Regions from separate parts of the Janthinobacterium sp. OK676 genome, predicted to be linked through region 2. Evidence: predicted binding sites of a transcription regulator. Region 2 holds the regulator's gene; the other holds the start of a gene.
The links. Region 2 encodes LexA, which represses DNA repair genes until DNA is damaged. Its sites were predicted from a motif close to ACTGTATNNNNATACAGT; they were not measured.
Positions count from the first base shown of each region.

Region 1: a site for LexA is predicted at 3,424-3,441, ahead of BLU39_RS07535 (DNA topoisomerase IV subunit B). Genes of this name have one in related genera too.

Region 1 is NZ_FNHA01000003.1:139,938-147,779, reverse strand. It holds gene BLU39_RS07540 (molecular chaperone HscC) at 1-1,348, opposite strand, end outside; gene BLU39_RS07535 (DNA topoisomerase IV subunit B) at 1,348-3,345, opposite strand; gene kdpF (K(+)-transporting ATPase subunit F) at 3,808-3,897, shown strand; gene kdpA (potassium-transporting ATPase subunit KdpA) at 3,897-5,705, shown strand; gene kdpB (potassium-transporting ATPase subunit KdpB) at 5,710-7,794, shown strand; gene kdpC (potassium-transporting ATPase subunit KdpC) at 7,805-7,842, shown strand, end outside.
Region 2 is NZ_FNHA01000002.1:354,438-362,279, forward strand. It holds gene BLU39_RS05150 (replicative DNA helicase) at 1-378, opposite strand, end outside; gene rplI (50S ribosomal protein L9) at 514-969, opposite strand; gene rpsR (30S ribosomal protein S18) at 997-1,287, opposite strand; gene priB (primosomal replication protein N) at 1,313-1,612, opposite strand; gene rpsF (30S ribosomal protein S6) at 1,633-2,019, opposite strand; gene lexA (transcriptional repressor LexA) at 2,285-2,920, shown strand; gene BLU39_RS05180 (cystathionine gamma-synthase family protein) at 2,991-4,232, opposite strand; gene purF (amidophosphoribosyltransferase) at 4,340-5,863, opposite strand; gene BLU39_RS05190 (CvpA family protein) at 5,902-6,390, opposite strand; gene BLU39_RS05195 (SPOR domain-containing protein) at 6,411-7,403, opposite strand; gene folC (bifunctional tetrahydrofolate synthase/dihydrofolate synthase) at 7,428-7,842, opposite strand, start outside.

The DNA of each region.
Region 1 (7,842 bases), on a different contig from region 2:
GCACGTCGATGCCGATCTCGCCCGCCTTTTTCGCGGGGATCGGGAAGCTGATCTTGCCAAGGAAAACGTTGTCGGCCACCAGGCGCGACTCGCCCTGGAAGATCGCCACGTTGATTTCCTTCTGGTTGTCGTGGATGGTGGTGATGTTTTCCGTGCGCGAGACGGGCACCACGGAATTGCGCTCGATGATGGGCAGGTAATGGCCGCCTTCATACTGGTTCGGGCCGACCTGGCGTGAGATCGAAATGCCCAGCGAATACGGCGCCACATCCGTCATGACCACTTCGTCCAGGGCCGCGTCGCGCATTTTCAGGCCCGCCTGCACGGCGGCGCCCAGCGCCACGGCTTCGTCCGGATCCAAGTGGATGGCGGGGAAGCGGCCGAACATGCGCGAGACGAGTTTGCGCACCAGCGGCATGCGCGTGGCGCCGCCGGCCAGTACCACTTCATTCAATTCCGCGGCGCGGATGGTGGCGTCGCGCAGCGCCCGTTCCACGGGCAGGCGCAGGCGCGCCAGCAGCGGCTCGCACAATTGCGCCAGCTTGTCTTCGCCGATCTCCCAGCTGTATTCCCTGTCCTGGTAGCGCGTGGCCATGCGCACGGACGGCTGCTCCGACAGCAGTCGCTTGACGCGCTCGGCCTCGTCACGCAGCAGCTGCTGCTGGCGCGGGTCGAGCAGGCGGCTGCCGACGGCGTCGCGCAGGCCGCTGCCTTCCATGAAAGCGTCGACCAGCACGGTGACGAAGTCTTCGCCGCCGAGGAAATTGTCGCCGGCCGAGGCGCGCACTTCCATCACGCCTTCGAACAGTTCCAGGATCGACACGTCGAAGGTGCCGCCGCCCAGGTCGAAGACGAGGAATTTGCTTTCCTGTTCCTTGTCGCGGATGCCGTAGGCCAGCGCGGCGGCCGTCGGCTCGTTCAGCAACCGCTCCACGCGCAAGCCCGCCAACTGGCCGGCGATGCGCGTGGCCTTGCGCTGCGCATCGCTGAAATACGCAGGCACGGTGATGATGGCTTCCTCGACCTTGTGACCCAAAAAGGCTTCGGCATCTTCCTTCAGCGCGCGCAGCACCATCGACGACAGTTCTTCCGGGCGGAATTGCTGCGTGCCGAGGGCGATCTTCTTTTCACTGCCCATGTAGCGCTTGAAGACGGCCGCCGTCAGCTGCGGGTGCGTCTGCAGGCGTTCGCGCGCGGCGCGGCCCACCAGCACGGTGCCGTCGTCATCGATGCTCACGCACGATGGCGTCAGGTGCTCGCCGAGCGCATTCGGGATGATGGCAGCCTTGCCGTCGCGCCAGATGGCGACCAGGCTGTTGGTGGTGCCCAGGTCGATGCCGATGATCATCAGATATCCGCCTCCGCCTCATTGCCGTGTTCCTCGATCCAGGCGCGGCGTCCGGCCGCCTCGCCCTTGCCCATCAACATATTGAAACGGGAAGCCGAAGCCATGTGGTCGACTTCACCCAAGGTCACGGGCAGCAAACGGCGCGTGTCCGGGTTCATCGTCGTTTCCCACAGCTGCTCCGCGTTCATCTCGCCCAGGCCCTTGAAGCGCGAGATCGACCAGGCGCCCTGTTTCACGCCTTCCTTGCGCAGCTTGTCCTCGATGGCCACCAGTTCGCCATCGTCGAGCGCATAGATTTTCTGGATCGGCTTCTTGCCGCGCGCGGGCGCGTCGACCCGGTACAAAGGCGGGCGGGCGATGCAGATGTGGCCCTTGTTGATCAGGGCAGGGAAGTGCTTGAAGAACAAGGTCAGCAGCAGTACCTGGATGTGCGAGCCGTCCACGTCCGCGTCGGACAGGATGCAGATCTTGCCGTAGCGCAGGCCGGACAGGTCGGGTGTATCGCCCACGCTGTGCGGATCGACGCCGATGGCCACGGCGATATCGTGGATTTCGTTATTGGCGAACAGGCGGTCGCGGTCCGTCTCCCACGAGTTCAAGACCTTGCCGCGCAGGGGCAGAATCGCCTGGAATTCCTTGTCGCGGCCCATCTTGGCCGAACCGCCCGCCGAGTCGCCCTCGACGAGGAACAGTTCATTGCGCGCGATGTCCGACGATTCGCAGTCGGTCAGCTTGCCGGGCAGGACGGCGACGCCCGACGATTTTTTCTTTTCCACTTTTTGCAGCGAACGCTGGCGCGACTGCGCCTGCTTGATCACGAGTTCGGCCAGCTTCTTGCCGTAGTCGACGTGCTGGTTCAGCCACAGTTCCAGCGGCGGCTTGGTGAAGGTCGAGACGAGGCGCACGGCGTCGCGCGAGTTCAGGCGCTCCTTGATCTGGCCCTGGAATTGCGGGTCCAGCACTTTCGCCGACAGCACGAAGGAGGCGCGCGCAAACACGTCTTCGGGCAGCAGCTTCACGCCCTTGGGCAGCAGCGAGTGCATTTCGACGAAGTTTTTCACGGCGCCGAACAGGCCGTCGCGCAAGCCCGATTCGTGCGTGCCGCCATTCGAGGTGGGAATGAGGTTGACATACGATTCGCGCACGATGGCGCCTTCTTCCGTCCATGCGACCACCCAGGCCGCGCCTTCGCCTTCGGCAAAGCCTTCCGAGTCCGGGCCCGCGTACTGCGCGCCTTCGAACAGGGGAATCAGGGTTTCGCCATTCGATACCTGCGCCAGCGTTTCGGTCAGGTAGCCGCGCAAGCCTTCCGCATACTGCCAGGTCTGCGTGTCGCCCGTTTTCGCGTTGGTCAAGGTGACGGTGACGCCCGGCAGCAGCACGGCTTTCGAGCGCAGCAGGCGTTGCAGTTCCGTTTGCGAGATGTTCGGCGAATCAAAGTATTTTGCATCGGGCCAGGCCGTGACGCGCGTGCCCGACTTCTTCCCGTCGCGCGGGGCGGGACGGGAATTCAGGGGTTCGATCACGTCGCCATGCGCAAACACCATGTGGTGCAAGCCATTGCCGTCGCTTTCCTTGCGCCAGACGGTGATTTCCAGGCGCGAGGACAGCGCATTGGTGACGGATACGCCGACGCCATGCAAGCCGCCCGAGAACGCGTAGGCGCCGCCCGAACCCTTGTCGAACTTGCCGCCCGCATGCAGCCTTGTAAACACGATTTCCACGGTCGGCACGCCTTCTTCCGGGTGCAGGCCGACGGGGATGCCGCGGCCATTGTCTTCCACGGTGATGCTGCCATCCGTGTTTTGCGTGACGGCGATATGCGTGCAATGACCGCCCAGCGCCTCGTCGGAGGCATTGTCGATCACTTCCTGAATGATGTGCAGCGGATTTTCAGTGCGGGTGTACATCCCCGGGCGCTGCTTGACGGGTTCCAGTCCTTTCAGGACACGGATGGATGATTCGCTGTAGTCGGATGCTGGTTTTTTAGTGGCCATACGTGTTCAAGCTAAGTAAAGACAGTGGTTGGAACGCCTGGCCAGGGCACTGCGGGCGCAATGACAGCGGCGGCGATAACTGTATGAATATACAGTATATCCCGTCCGGCGTCACTGGGGGAGGGCAGTGCGGCAGGCCAGGCGTCCTTGTGCGGACGCTCGCGCATTCTATCTTGATCGGCGGGCAATAGCGCTACTCCAAGGCAACAACGGTGCGCCGCGCGCGTGGTTTTGCGCCAATTGTGCTGGATTTTATGCGGTAAAGCCCCCGTTTTTACATCTTGTTTACAGCCGCCTCCCCAGTCTTTACGAATTTTTTAGACCCTTTTGGCTAATCTGCTCACTATCAAAACAAACCTGAATGAGGGTGGGAATGGATCTCGTGTATCTCGGCTTGATTGCCGTGTTTTTCGTCCTGGCGGCCGGCTTTGCCGTCGCCTGCGACAAATTAGGGAGCGTCAAATGAACGCGTTTTATGTGCTGGGCGCCGTCGTCTCGGCTGGCCTGCTCGTGTACCTGCTGGTGGCGCTGCTGAAGGCGGAGGAACTGTGATGACGACGCAATCGATACTGTTATTGGTGGCTTTCCTGGCCGTGCTGCTGGCCGCCGGCTATCCGCTGGGCCTGTACATGGCCAAGGTGGCCGGCGATGCGCCCGTACGCGGCCTGGGCTGGCTGCAAAAGCTGGAAAACCTGCTGTACCGCTGGTCCGGCCTGCCCGCCGACAAGGCCATGGGCTGGAAAAGCTATGCCATCGCCCTGATCGTCTTTAACACCGTGGGCGCGGTCTTCGTCTACGGCCTGCAGCGCCTGCAGGGCTTTTTACCGTTGAATCCACAGGGCCTGGGCGCCGTCAGCCCCGATTCCTCGTTCAATACCACCGTCAGCTTCGTCGCCAATACCAACTGGCAGGGCTACGGCGGCGAACAGACCATGAGCTACCTGACCCAGATGCTGGGCATGGCGTGCCAGAACTTCTTTTCGGCGGCCACCGGCATCGCCGTGATCTTCGCGCTGGTGCGCGGCTTCGCCTCGCGCTCGGGCAAATCGATCGGCAATTTCTGGGTCGACCTGGTGCGCTCGACCCTGTATATCCTGCTGCCGCTGTCCCTGGCCCTGTCCGTCGTCTTCATGGGCGAAGGCATGATCCAGAATTTTTCCGCCTACAAGGAGGTGACCCTGCTCGACCACGTGGCGTATGAAACGCCGAAGCTGACGGCCGACGGCCAGCCCGTGCTGGACACTGCCGGCAAGCCCGTGATGGAAGCGCAAGTGGCGACGACGCAGACGATCGCCATGGGCCCCGTCGCGTCGCAGGAATCGATCAAGCTGCTGGGCACGAATGGCGGCGGCTTCTTCAACGCCAATTCCTCGCATCCGTATGAAAACCCCACCGTGCTGTCGAACTTCCTGCAGATGCTGGCCATCTTCATCATCCCCGCCGGCCTGTGTTTCACCTTCGGCAGCATGGTGGGCGACCTGCGCCAGGGGTGGGCCGTGCTGGCCGCCATGACCCTGATCTTCGTCGTCATGTCGGCCGGCGTGATGAGCGCCGAGCAGCAGGCCAATCCCGCCCTGCAAGCGCTGGGCGTGGACCAGCAGGCCAGCAGCCTGCAATCGGGCGGCAATATGGAAGGCAAGGAAACGCGCTTCGGCATCAGCTCCTCGACCCTGTTCGCGGCGGTGACGACGGCCGCATCGTGCGGCGCCGTCAACTCCATGCACGACTCCTACATGCCCTTGGGCGGCATGGTGCCGCTGCTGCTGATGCAGTTCGGCGAAGTGATTTTCGGCGGCGTGGGCACGGGCCTGTACGGCATGCTGATGTTCGCCATCCTGGCCGTTTTCATCGCCGGCCTGATGATAGGGCGCACGCCTGAATACCTGGGCAAGAAAATCCAGGCCTATGAAATGAAGATGGTGTCGCTGGCCATCCTGATTACGCCAGCCCTGGTCTTGACGGGTACGGCGATCGCCGTGATGGTCGAACCGGGCAAGATCGGCGTGGCCAACCCGGGCGCGCATGGCTTTTCCGAAATCCTGTATGCCTTCACGTCGGCCGCCAACAACAACGGCAGCGCGTTTGCGGGCCTGTCCGCCAACACGCCGTTCTACAACGTGATGCTGGCGATCGCCATGTGGTTCGGCCGTTTCGGCGTGATCGTGCCCGTGCTGGCGGTGGCCGGTTCGCTGGCGGCCAAGCAGCGCCTGTCGGCCAATGCCGGCACCATGCCCACGCACGGCCCCATGTTCATCGGCCTGCTGATCGGCGTCGTCGTGCTCGTCGGTGTATTGAATTACGTTCCCGCGCTGGCCCTGGGCCCGATCGTCGAACACCTGCAACTTTTCACCAGAGGCTAATAAAATGTCACGCACAAGCCTGACCTTGTTCGATTCCGCACTGATCGGCCCCGCCGTCGTCGATGCGTTCAAAAAACTCGACCCCCGCACGCAGTGGCGCAGCCCCGTGATGTTCGTCGTCTACGTGGGCAGCATCATCACGACCCTGCTGGCGACCCAGGCCGGGATCAGCGGTGGCCAGGGCGAAGCGCCGTTCGGCTTCATCGTCGCCGTCGCCGTGTGGCTGTGGTTTACCGTGCTGTTCGCGAACTTTGCCGAAGCGCTGGCCGAAGGCCGCAGCAAGGCGCAGGCGGCCTCGCTGCGCGCCCTCAAGCAGACGGTGATGGCAAAGAAAATGCAGACGCCAAAATACGGCACCTCCTGGCTGCCCACGCCGGCCACCGATCTGCGCAAAGGCATGACGGTGCTGGTCGAAGCCGGTGACGTGATTCCCGCCGACGGCGAAGTGACGGCGGGCGTGGCTTCCGTCGACGAAAGCGCCATCACGGGCGAATCGGCGCCCGTCATCCGCGAGTCGGGCGGCGACTTTTCCGCCGTCACGGGCGGCACCCGCGTGCTGTCGGACTGGCTGCTGGTGCGCGTCTCCGTCAATCCCGGAGAAGCCTTCATCGACCGCATGATCGCCATGGTCGAAGGCGCCAAGCGCCAGAAGACGCCGAACGAGATCGCCCTGACGATTCTGCTGGTGGCCCTGTCGATCGTCTTCCTGATCGTCACCGTGACCCTGCTGCCGTATTCGCTGTTTTCCGTGGCGGCGGCCGGCAGTGGCACGCCCGTGACGATCACGGTGCTGATCGCGTTGCTCGTATGCCTGATCCCGACCACCATCGGCGGTCTGTTGTCCGCCATCGGCGTGGCCGGCATGAGCCGCATGATGCAGGCCAATGTGATCGCCACGTCGGGCCGCGCCGTGGAAGCGGCCGGCGACGTCGACGTGTTGCTGCTCGATAAAACGGGCACCATCACCCTGGGCAACCGCCAGGCGTCGAGCTTCGTGCCGGCTCCCGGCGTGACGGAGCAGCAGCTGGCCGACGCGGCGCAGCTGGCTTCGCTGGCCGATGAAACGCCGGAAGGGCGTAGCATCGTCGTGCTGGCCAAGCAGAAGTTCAACATCCGCGAACGCGAGATGGCCAGCCTGCACGCCACCTTCGTGCCCTTCACGGCGCAAACGCGCATGAGCGGCGTCGATATCGCGGGCGAGCAGCAGGTGCGCCAGCTGCGCAAGGGCGCGGCCGATTCCATGAAAAAGTATGTGGAAGCGCTGGGCCAGCCGTATCCCGATGAAGTGGCGCGCGCCGTCGACGACATCGCGCGCCGCGGCAGCACGCCGCTGGTGGTGGTCGACGATGGCCGTGTCATGGGCGCCGTGGAACTGAAGGATATCGTCAAGGGCGGCATCAAGGAGCGCTTCGCGGAACTGCGCCGCATGGGCATCAAGACCGTCATGATCACGGGCGACAACAAGCTGACGGCGGCCGCCATTGCCGCCGAAGCGGGCGTGGACGATTTCCTCGCCGAAGCGACGCCGGAAGACAAGCTCAAACTGATACGCAGCTACCAGTCCGAAGGCCGCCTGGTGGCGATGACGGGCGACGGCACCAACGATGCGCCCGCGCTGGCCCAGGCCGACGTGGCCGTGGCCATGAACTCGGGCACGCAGGCGGCCAAGGAGGCGGGCAATATGGTCGACCTCGATTCGAATCCGACCAAGCTGCTGGAAATCGTTGAAATCGGCAAGCAGATGCTGATGACGCGCGGCTCGCTGACGACGTTCTCGATCTCGAACGACATCGCCAAGTACTTCGCCATCATCCCGGCCGCCTTCGTGGGCACTTATCCGCAATTGAAGGCGCTGGACATCATGCACCTGGCCAGCCCCGCGTCGGCCATCATGTCGGCCGTGATTTTCAATGCCCTGATCATCGTCGTGCTGATTCCGCTGGCGCTCAAGGGCGTGCAATACCGGGCCATCGGCGCGGCCAGCCTGTTGCGCCGCAACCTGCTGATCTATGGCCTGGGCGGCATCGTCCTGCCCTTCATCGGCATCAAGCTGATCGACATGCTGCTGTCCGCACTCAATTTAGTCTAAAGGAACCATCATGAGCACCATCGTACGTCCCGCCCTGGTCCTGTTTGC
Region 2 (7,842 bases):
GACGGTGATGAGCTTGCGCAGCACGCCGCGGTCGCGCACGATCTCGGCGTAACGCCGGATGTTCGCGGCCGATGGCGTGTTTTGCGCCATGGCGTTCAGGTAAGCGAGTCCGCCCACGTCATCGGCCTTGCCGAGCTGGGTCAGGGTTTCAAAAACAGTAATGACATCGGCTGGCTTGGAAGCGTTAACCATCTTGACGATTTGCTCGAAGATGATGCGATGGTCATAGCGATAGAAATCCTCCGCATGCATGAAGTCGGCGATGCGGTCATACGCGGCATTGTCGCGCAGCAGACCACCGATGACGGATTGTTCTGCTTCGATCGAATGCGGCGGAATACGGAGGGAATCCAGTTGCGGATCAGAGGGGGCGTTCATGGCGCGAATTATACCCGCTTCGGCGTGCTGGCAAAAATAAAGGGCTGAAATTGAGCGAAAAAAAGGCCACAAAAAAGCCGGGCGAACCCGGCTTTTCATAGTGCGGCAATGCTTGCGGGCCAGGCCCGCAGACAATTACGCGTTCGCGTCTGGAACGACAGCGATAACAACTTCCACGACCACGTCGGTGTGCAGAGCAACCGAAACGTTGTGCTCGCCAACGATCTTCAGCGGGCCGGTAGGCATGCGGATTTGTGCTTTTTCAACAGCAAAACCTTGCTTGGTCAGCGCTTCAGCGATGTCGAAGTTAGTGACGGAACCGAACAGACGGCCATCGACGCCAGCTTTTTGAGCAACTTGAACGGTCAGGCCGCTCAGTTTTTCGCCCTGGGCTTGCGATGCGGCCAGTTTGGCGGCAGCAGCTTTTTCCAGTTCGGCGCGCTTGACTTCGAATTCAGCCACAGCGGTTGCCGTAGCACGACGTGCCAGGCGTTGTGGGATCAGGAAGTTACGTGCGTAACCGTCTTTGACTTTGACGACTTCGCCGAGGTTACCGACGTTAACAACTTTTTCTAACAGAATGATTTGCATAGTTCTTCTCCAGGAATATCTGACCGATTAAGCGTGGTGCAGATCGGTGTATGGCAGCAGCGCGAGGAAGCGAGCGCGCTTGATTGCGGTGTCGACTTGGCGCTGGTAGTGCGCTTTGGTACCGGTCAGGCGCGCTGGCATGATCTTGCCGTTTTCCTGGACGAAGTCTTTCAGCGTGTCGACGTCTTTGTAGTCGACTTGCTCAACGTGAGCTGCCGTGAAGCGGCAGAACTTCTTACGTTTGAACAATGGGTTTTGCTGTTTGCGTTTTTCTTTAAGCTTGAGCTTATTTTTGTCGAACTTTTTACCGAATGCCATGTCAGGCTCCTGTATCTAAAATGCGCTAGTCGGGAATGACTGCACTAAAATCAATGATGTGAAACACCAAACTCTTGCTGTTGCGGCTTTTTCTGGCCAGGAAACCCGTGAACTGATAGATCCCGCCCAAGCTTGCCTGACTGAACCGGCCTGAGATTTCGCCAGCGGCTAGCGCGGCAACATCAAACTCGGTCAAACGGGCAATCCCTGCTTCCATCTGCTGCGAACTGTGTTGCAATACTGCATTCACAATCGGCAGCCCTGCCGGGGTGTAGCGCAATATTTCGCGCTCGGCAATGATGGCGGTTACTTGTAGCTGGTTCAGCGCACGATCCTGGTCAAAAATTAAGCGGCTGCGGCTGGAGCGGCTGCTGGTGCTTCGGTGCGGTGGCTTTTGGCCGCGTCTTCGCGTTGTACCGATTTCATCATCGGCGAAGGAGCTGTTTCAGCTTTCTTCATTTTAACGGTCAGGTGACGCAACACGGCATCATTGAATTTGAATGCTGTTTCCAACTCGACCAGGGTCTCGTTGTCGCATTCGATGTTCAGGCAGATGTAGTGTGCTTTAGGCAGCTTTTGGATCGAGTAAGCCATTTGACGGCGGCCCCAATCTTCCACGCGGTGAACCGAACCGCCGCGGGTGGTTACGCTGGCTTTGTAGCGTTCGATCATCGCGGGCACTTGCTCGCTTTGGTCCGGATGGACGATAAAGACTATTTCATAATGACGCATGCAAACTCCTTCAGGTCGGATTGATAATCGCCCACCCCGGCGTCAAGACGGGTGTGGGAAGGTCAGCCGAAGATTATAACCGCCTTTCGCAAACTATTCAATCATTGCTTGCGCCGCGCCCACCAAGCCGCCCCTTTCTTGCCCGGATAGCAGTATTTCTTTCAAAATCACGCAAAAAGGCCGAAATCCCCTTGCATAGTGCGCGATACTGTACAAAAATACAGACTGTTCATATAGACAGCATTTTAGTATGCACCCACCGCTCATGATCAAGCTGACAGCACGACAAGAACAAATCCTGAACCTGATCAAGGACGCGATTGAAAACACGGGTTTTCCTCCTACCCGTGCCGAAATCGCCAATGAACTGGGTTTCAAATCGGCCAACGCGGCCGAAGAGCATTTGCAGGCCCTGGCCCGCAAGGGCGCGATCGAGATTTCGCCCGGCACCTCGCGCGGCATCCGCCTGATCGGCGCGGCCGCCGAAGCGCCGCCATCGAAAGTGCCGGCAGCGCTGCTGATGTCGCTGCCCCTGATCGGCCGGGTGGCGGCGGGCTCGCCCATCCTGGCGCAGGAAAACCTGGAAGCGAGCTACAACGTGGACCCTGCCCTGTTCTCGGCCAAGCCCGACTTCCTGCTCAAGGTGCGCGGCTGGTCCATGCGCGACGCCGGCATCATGGATGGCGACTTGCTGGCCGTGAAAAAAGTCGACAGCGCCAAGAATGGCCAGATCGTCGTCGCCCGCATCGGCGACGAAGTCACCGTCAAGCGCTACAAGAAGACGGGCTCCGTCATCGAACTGCTGCCTGAAAACCCGGACTTCAAGGTGATTACCGTGTCGCCGGAAGATGAGTTCGCCCTGGAAGGCTTGGCGGTAGGACTCATGCGCAGCTGGCATTAAGCTTTTAGCGTAAAAAAAGGGCCGCGACAGCATGACTGTCGCGGCCCTTTTTTACATTATGCGCGGCTGCTTATGCGTCCAGCGCATTGCTGAAATCCTCGAGCAGATCGGCCTCATCTTCGATGCCCACCGACACGCGGATCAGGGATTCGGCGATACCCATGCTGGCGCGACGCTCGGCCCCCATCTCGTAGAAAATCGTGTGGGCGACGGGAATGACGAGGGTGCGCGTGTCGCCGAGGTTGCTCGCTGGAATGGCCAAGTTCAAACGGTTGAGGAAATCGAAGCAGTCGATGCCGTCTTTCAGCTCAAAGCTGAACAGCGAGCCATAGCTGCGGAACAAGTCCGTCGCCAGCGCGTGCTGCGGGTGCGACGCCAGGCCCGGGTAATGCACGGCCGCCACTCTCGGGTCGGCGGCCAGCATGGTGGCCAGCGCCAGGGCGTTCGAGCAAGTGCGGTCCATGCGCAAGGCCATGGTTTCCGCGCCGACGGCGATATGGTGCGCCGCCTCCGGCCCCAGCGAGGCGCCGAAGTCGCGCAAGGCCTTGGCACGGATTTGCGCGATGCCCCATTGCGCGGGCGCCGCCTTTTTGTAATTCTCAAAGATATTCGGATATTGCGTCCAGTCGAACACGCCCGTGTCCGTCAAGCTGCCGCCCAGGGCATTGCCGTGGCCGCCGATCGATTTCGTCAAGGCATTGACCACCAGGCCCGCGCCCACGGCTTTCGGGCGGAACAGATATGGCGTCGTCATCGTGTTGTCGACGATGTACAAGATGCCTTTTTCGCGGCACAGGTCGCCGATTTTCTTCAGGTCGGCGATCTGCGTGCGCGGATTGGCGATGGTTTCCACGAACACGATGCGCGTGGCCGGCGTGATGGCGGCCGCCACGTTGGCCACGTCCGTGGCGTCGACGAAGGACACGCCGATACCCTGCCCCGTCACCGTTTGCCACAGGCTGTTGGTGTTGCCAAACAAGAAGGCCGACGACACGACATGGTCGCCCGCGCGCAGCAACGATTGCACCACGGCGCCGATGGCACCCATGCCGGTGGAGAAGCACAGGGTCGCCACGCCGTCTTCCATCTGGTTGACCTTGTCTTCCAGCGCGGAAACGGTCGGGTTACCCTGGCGGCCGTAGCGGAAGCCCGCTTCCTTGCCTTGGAACACGGACGCCAGCTGGCGCGCATCGGCGTAGCCAAAGGCAACGGAGGTATGCACGGGCTTGTGCAAGGAGCCGTGCTCGATGCCCTTGCGGCGGTCGTTATGCAGGATGGTGGTGGTGAAGCCGTAGTTTTTTTTGGTGGTCATGGTGGAAGTTCCAAAATACTCGTCTTGCCGCTTAACCCAAGGCAAGTGCTGGGGTCAGACCTGAAGGTCCGCCCCCAAAAAAAGCCCGGCATCGGCCGGGCAGGTACTTATGCTTCCGTTGTCGCCAGGTTCAGGTTCAGTTGGGAACGTGGCGTATCTTCGGGCGCTGCCGCCTTCGGATGGTGGCGCGCATATTCCAGGCGGTCCAGGTATTCCTGCGACACGTCGCCCGTCACGTAGACGCCATCGAAGCACGAAGCCTCGAAGTTCGTCAGGGCCGGGTTGACGTCGGCGATGGCCTGCTTCAGCGCGCCGATATCCTGGTAGACCAGGTAATCGGCCGTGATTTCGCGGCACACCTCTTCCGTCGTGCGGCCGTAGGCGATCAGCTCGTCGCGCGTCGGCATGTCGATGCCGTACACGTTCGGGTAGATCACCGGTGGCGCGGCCGAAGCGAAGATGACCTTCGTCGCACCGGCTTCACGCGCCATCTGCACGATTTCACGGCTGGTGGTGCCGCGCACGATGGAATCGTCGACCAGCAGCACGACTTTGTCCTTGAACTCGGACGGGATCGCGTTGAGCTTCTGGCGCACGGATTTCTTGCGCGCCGCCTGACCCGGCATGATGAAGGTGCGGCCGATGTAGCGGTTCTTGATGAAGCCTTCGCGGTACTCGATGTTCAGCGCCATGGCCAGCTGGATGGCGGCCGGACGCGAGGAATCGGGAATCGGCATGACCACGTCGATATGCACGCCTGGCAATTCGGCGCGGATCTTCTCGGCCAGGTATTCGCCCATTTTCAGGCGCGTGGCGTACACGGAAGCGCCGTCGATGACGGAGTCGGGACGGGCCAGGTAGACGAATTCGAACACGCACGGGTTCAGGCTGGCGTTGTCGGCGCACTGGGCGCTGTGCAATTGCTTGTCGGCGTCGATGAACACGGCTTCGCCGGGACCGATGTCGCGCACGAAGCGGAAACCCATGCCTTCCAGGGCCACGGATTCGGAAGCGATCAGGTATTCGGGACCTTGCTCCGTTTCATTGATGCCCAGGCACAGCGGACGGATGCCGTGCGGATCGCGGAAGGCCAGCAAGCCCACGCCGGCGATTTGCGCGACGGCGGCATAGCCACCCTTGACGCGGCGGTTCAGCACGGTAACGGCCTTGAAGATGGCTTCCGGGTCCAGGTTCAGGCCCGTCGTCGCTTCCTGGATTTCATGCGCGAGCACATTGAGCAGCACTTCCGAATCGGAATCGGTATTGATGTGGCGGCGGTCGTTCTTGAACATTTCCTGTTTCAACTGTTCCCAGTTGGTCAGGTTGCCATTGTGCGCCAGGGTGATGCCGAACGGCGCATTCACATAGAACGGTTGTGCTTCCTCTTCGCTCGACGATCCGGCCGTCGGATAACGGCAGTGGCCGATACCCGAGTTGCCTTGCAGCGAACGCATGTTACGCGTGCGGAAGACGTCACGCACGAGGCCGTTGGCTTTGTGCATGGAAAACATACTGCTGTGATTGGTCGCAATCCCTGCCGCGTCCTGACCGCGATGTTGCAGGAGCAACAATGCATCATAGAGCAATTGATTGACAGGTTGATGGGAAACGACGCCGACGATGCCACACATGGTGTGCTCCTAAACTGTGCTACTGATTTTAAAAAAATTCAAAATTTCACATGCTGCGCGTAAGCGGCAGGCAGATAAGGCTTGATGGCGCGCGCGCCCTGCTCCGCGAGCGGGCTGAGCTGCGCGTTTTTCCAGAATGGCTGCTGCGGTATGGACGTCATGCCACACAAGATGACGGCGGTCAGCACGATCACAAGGCCCCGCGCCACGCCGAACAGGGTGCCCAGGGTGCGGTCGGCCAGGCTCAGGCCCGTTACCTTGACGAGCGCGTCGACCGTCATGGACAGCAATCCCATCAAAATGCGAACGCCGATGAACAGCACGACGAAAGCCAGCAGCAAACGGATGGCTTCGCCCGGCACGGCTTCCGGCAGGAATTTCGCCAGGGTGGCGCCATACGCGTTGGCAATGACGAAGGCCACGATCCAGCTGACCAGGGACAGTATTTCCTTGACCAGGCCACGCATCATGCTGATCAGCACGGACGTCACCAGCACGAACAGCACCAGGTAATCGAAGATCGTCACGCCGATTCAGCCTTGCAACATCACGCCGGTACCAGGCTGCCGCCCAGGCCCAGCTTTTGCAGCTTGGCGCGGGTCTTTTCAGCGTCTTCACGACTGCCGAACGGCCCCACGCGCACGCGGATGCGCTCGCCCGCCGGGCTGGACACCTTTTGCGTGTACGACTTGATGCCCGCGTCGCGCAGCTTGTCCTGCAATTCATCGACCTTGTCCTGCGTGGCCAGGGCCGCCACCTGCACCACGAACTTGCCGCCGCCGGCGTCGTGCGCCTTGTCCTGCGCTTTCTCTTGCGGCTTGCCTTCCAGAATCGCCAGCGCGCGCGCGGCATCGTCGGCCGATTGCGCCGGCTTGACAGGCTTCGGCTCGGGCTTGGCTTCCGGTTTTACTTCATGCTTGGGCTCAGGCTTGGGTTCGGGCTTGGCCTCGTGTTTCGGCTCGGGCTTGCTTTCGTGCTTCGGTTCCGGTTTCGGCTCCACCTTGACCGGCTTGGGCTCAGGCTTGGGCTCAGGCTTGGGCTCCGGTTTCGGCTCCACATAGGCAGGCTTGACTGGTGCGGGCTGGGCGGCGGCCAGCACGGGCGCCGGTGCGGGAGTCGGCTTGGCCGCGGCCGGCAGCGGCGCATCGACGATTTCCTCGGACTGGTCCAGGCCATTCGCCGCAGCCCGGGCAGGGGCCGCCGGCACGGGCGCCGGTGCAGGCGCAGCCTTTTCCTTCGACGGAATGTCGATGGCGATATCGTTGAAGGGCGCCTTCGGCTCGGAGTCGAGCAGCATCGGCAAGCCGACAGCGACGCCCAGGGCCAGGGCGATGGCCCCGACCAGGCGGCGGCGTGCGCGCTTTTTTTCAGGCAAGACCGGGTCCGGCGCTTCCTTGCCGCCACGGCGCGATCCGCCGCCACCGGCCGTGTTGGCGGCGCGCTTGCGGGTCGGCGACTGTGCTTCGCCAGGGACATAAAAGCCGCTGTCTTCGCCAGAGGATTCTTGCTTGTTTTTAAACAGTTTCGAGAACAAGCCCATGCGTGATTTTCAGTCGAGTGCGTTTCAGTGAAGTGAGGATTTTCGGGCCTTCATCACGCCGGCAACGGTGAGGAAAGAACCAAAGACCACAATTCTATCATTCTCACCGGCCCGGCTCATTGCATTTGCAAAAGCTTGTGCCGGATCATCGAAAATAGACACAGTATGTTCGCTGCTGTCGGGCTTGTCTTCGAGCATGATCTGCACCTTGGCGGCCAGCTCGGAAGCCGTGGCCGCGCGCGGCGAAGGCAGGCCCGTCAGGCACCAGTGGTCGACGTGTTCGCGCATCGCGGCCAGTACGCCATCGATATCCTTGTCCTGCATGGAACCGAACACGGCATAGGTGTACGGGTGGAAACCCATGTTGCCGAGGTTCTGGTTCAGCGCCGACGCCGCATGCGGATTGTGCGCCACGTCGAGGATTACGCTGGGACGGCCA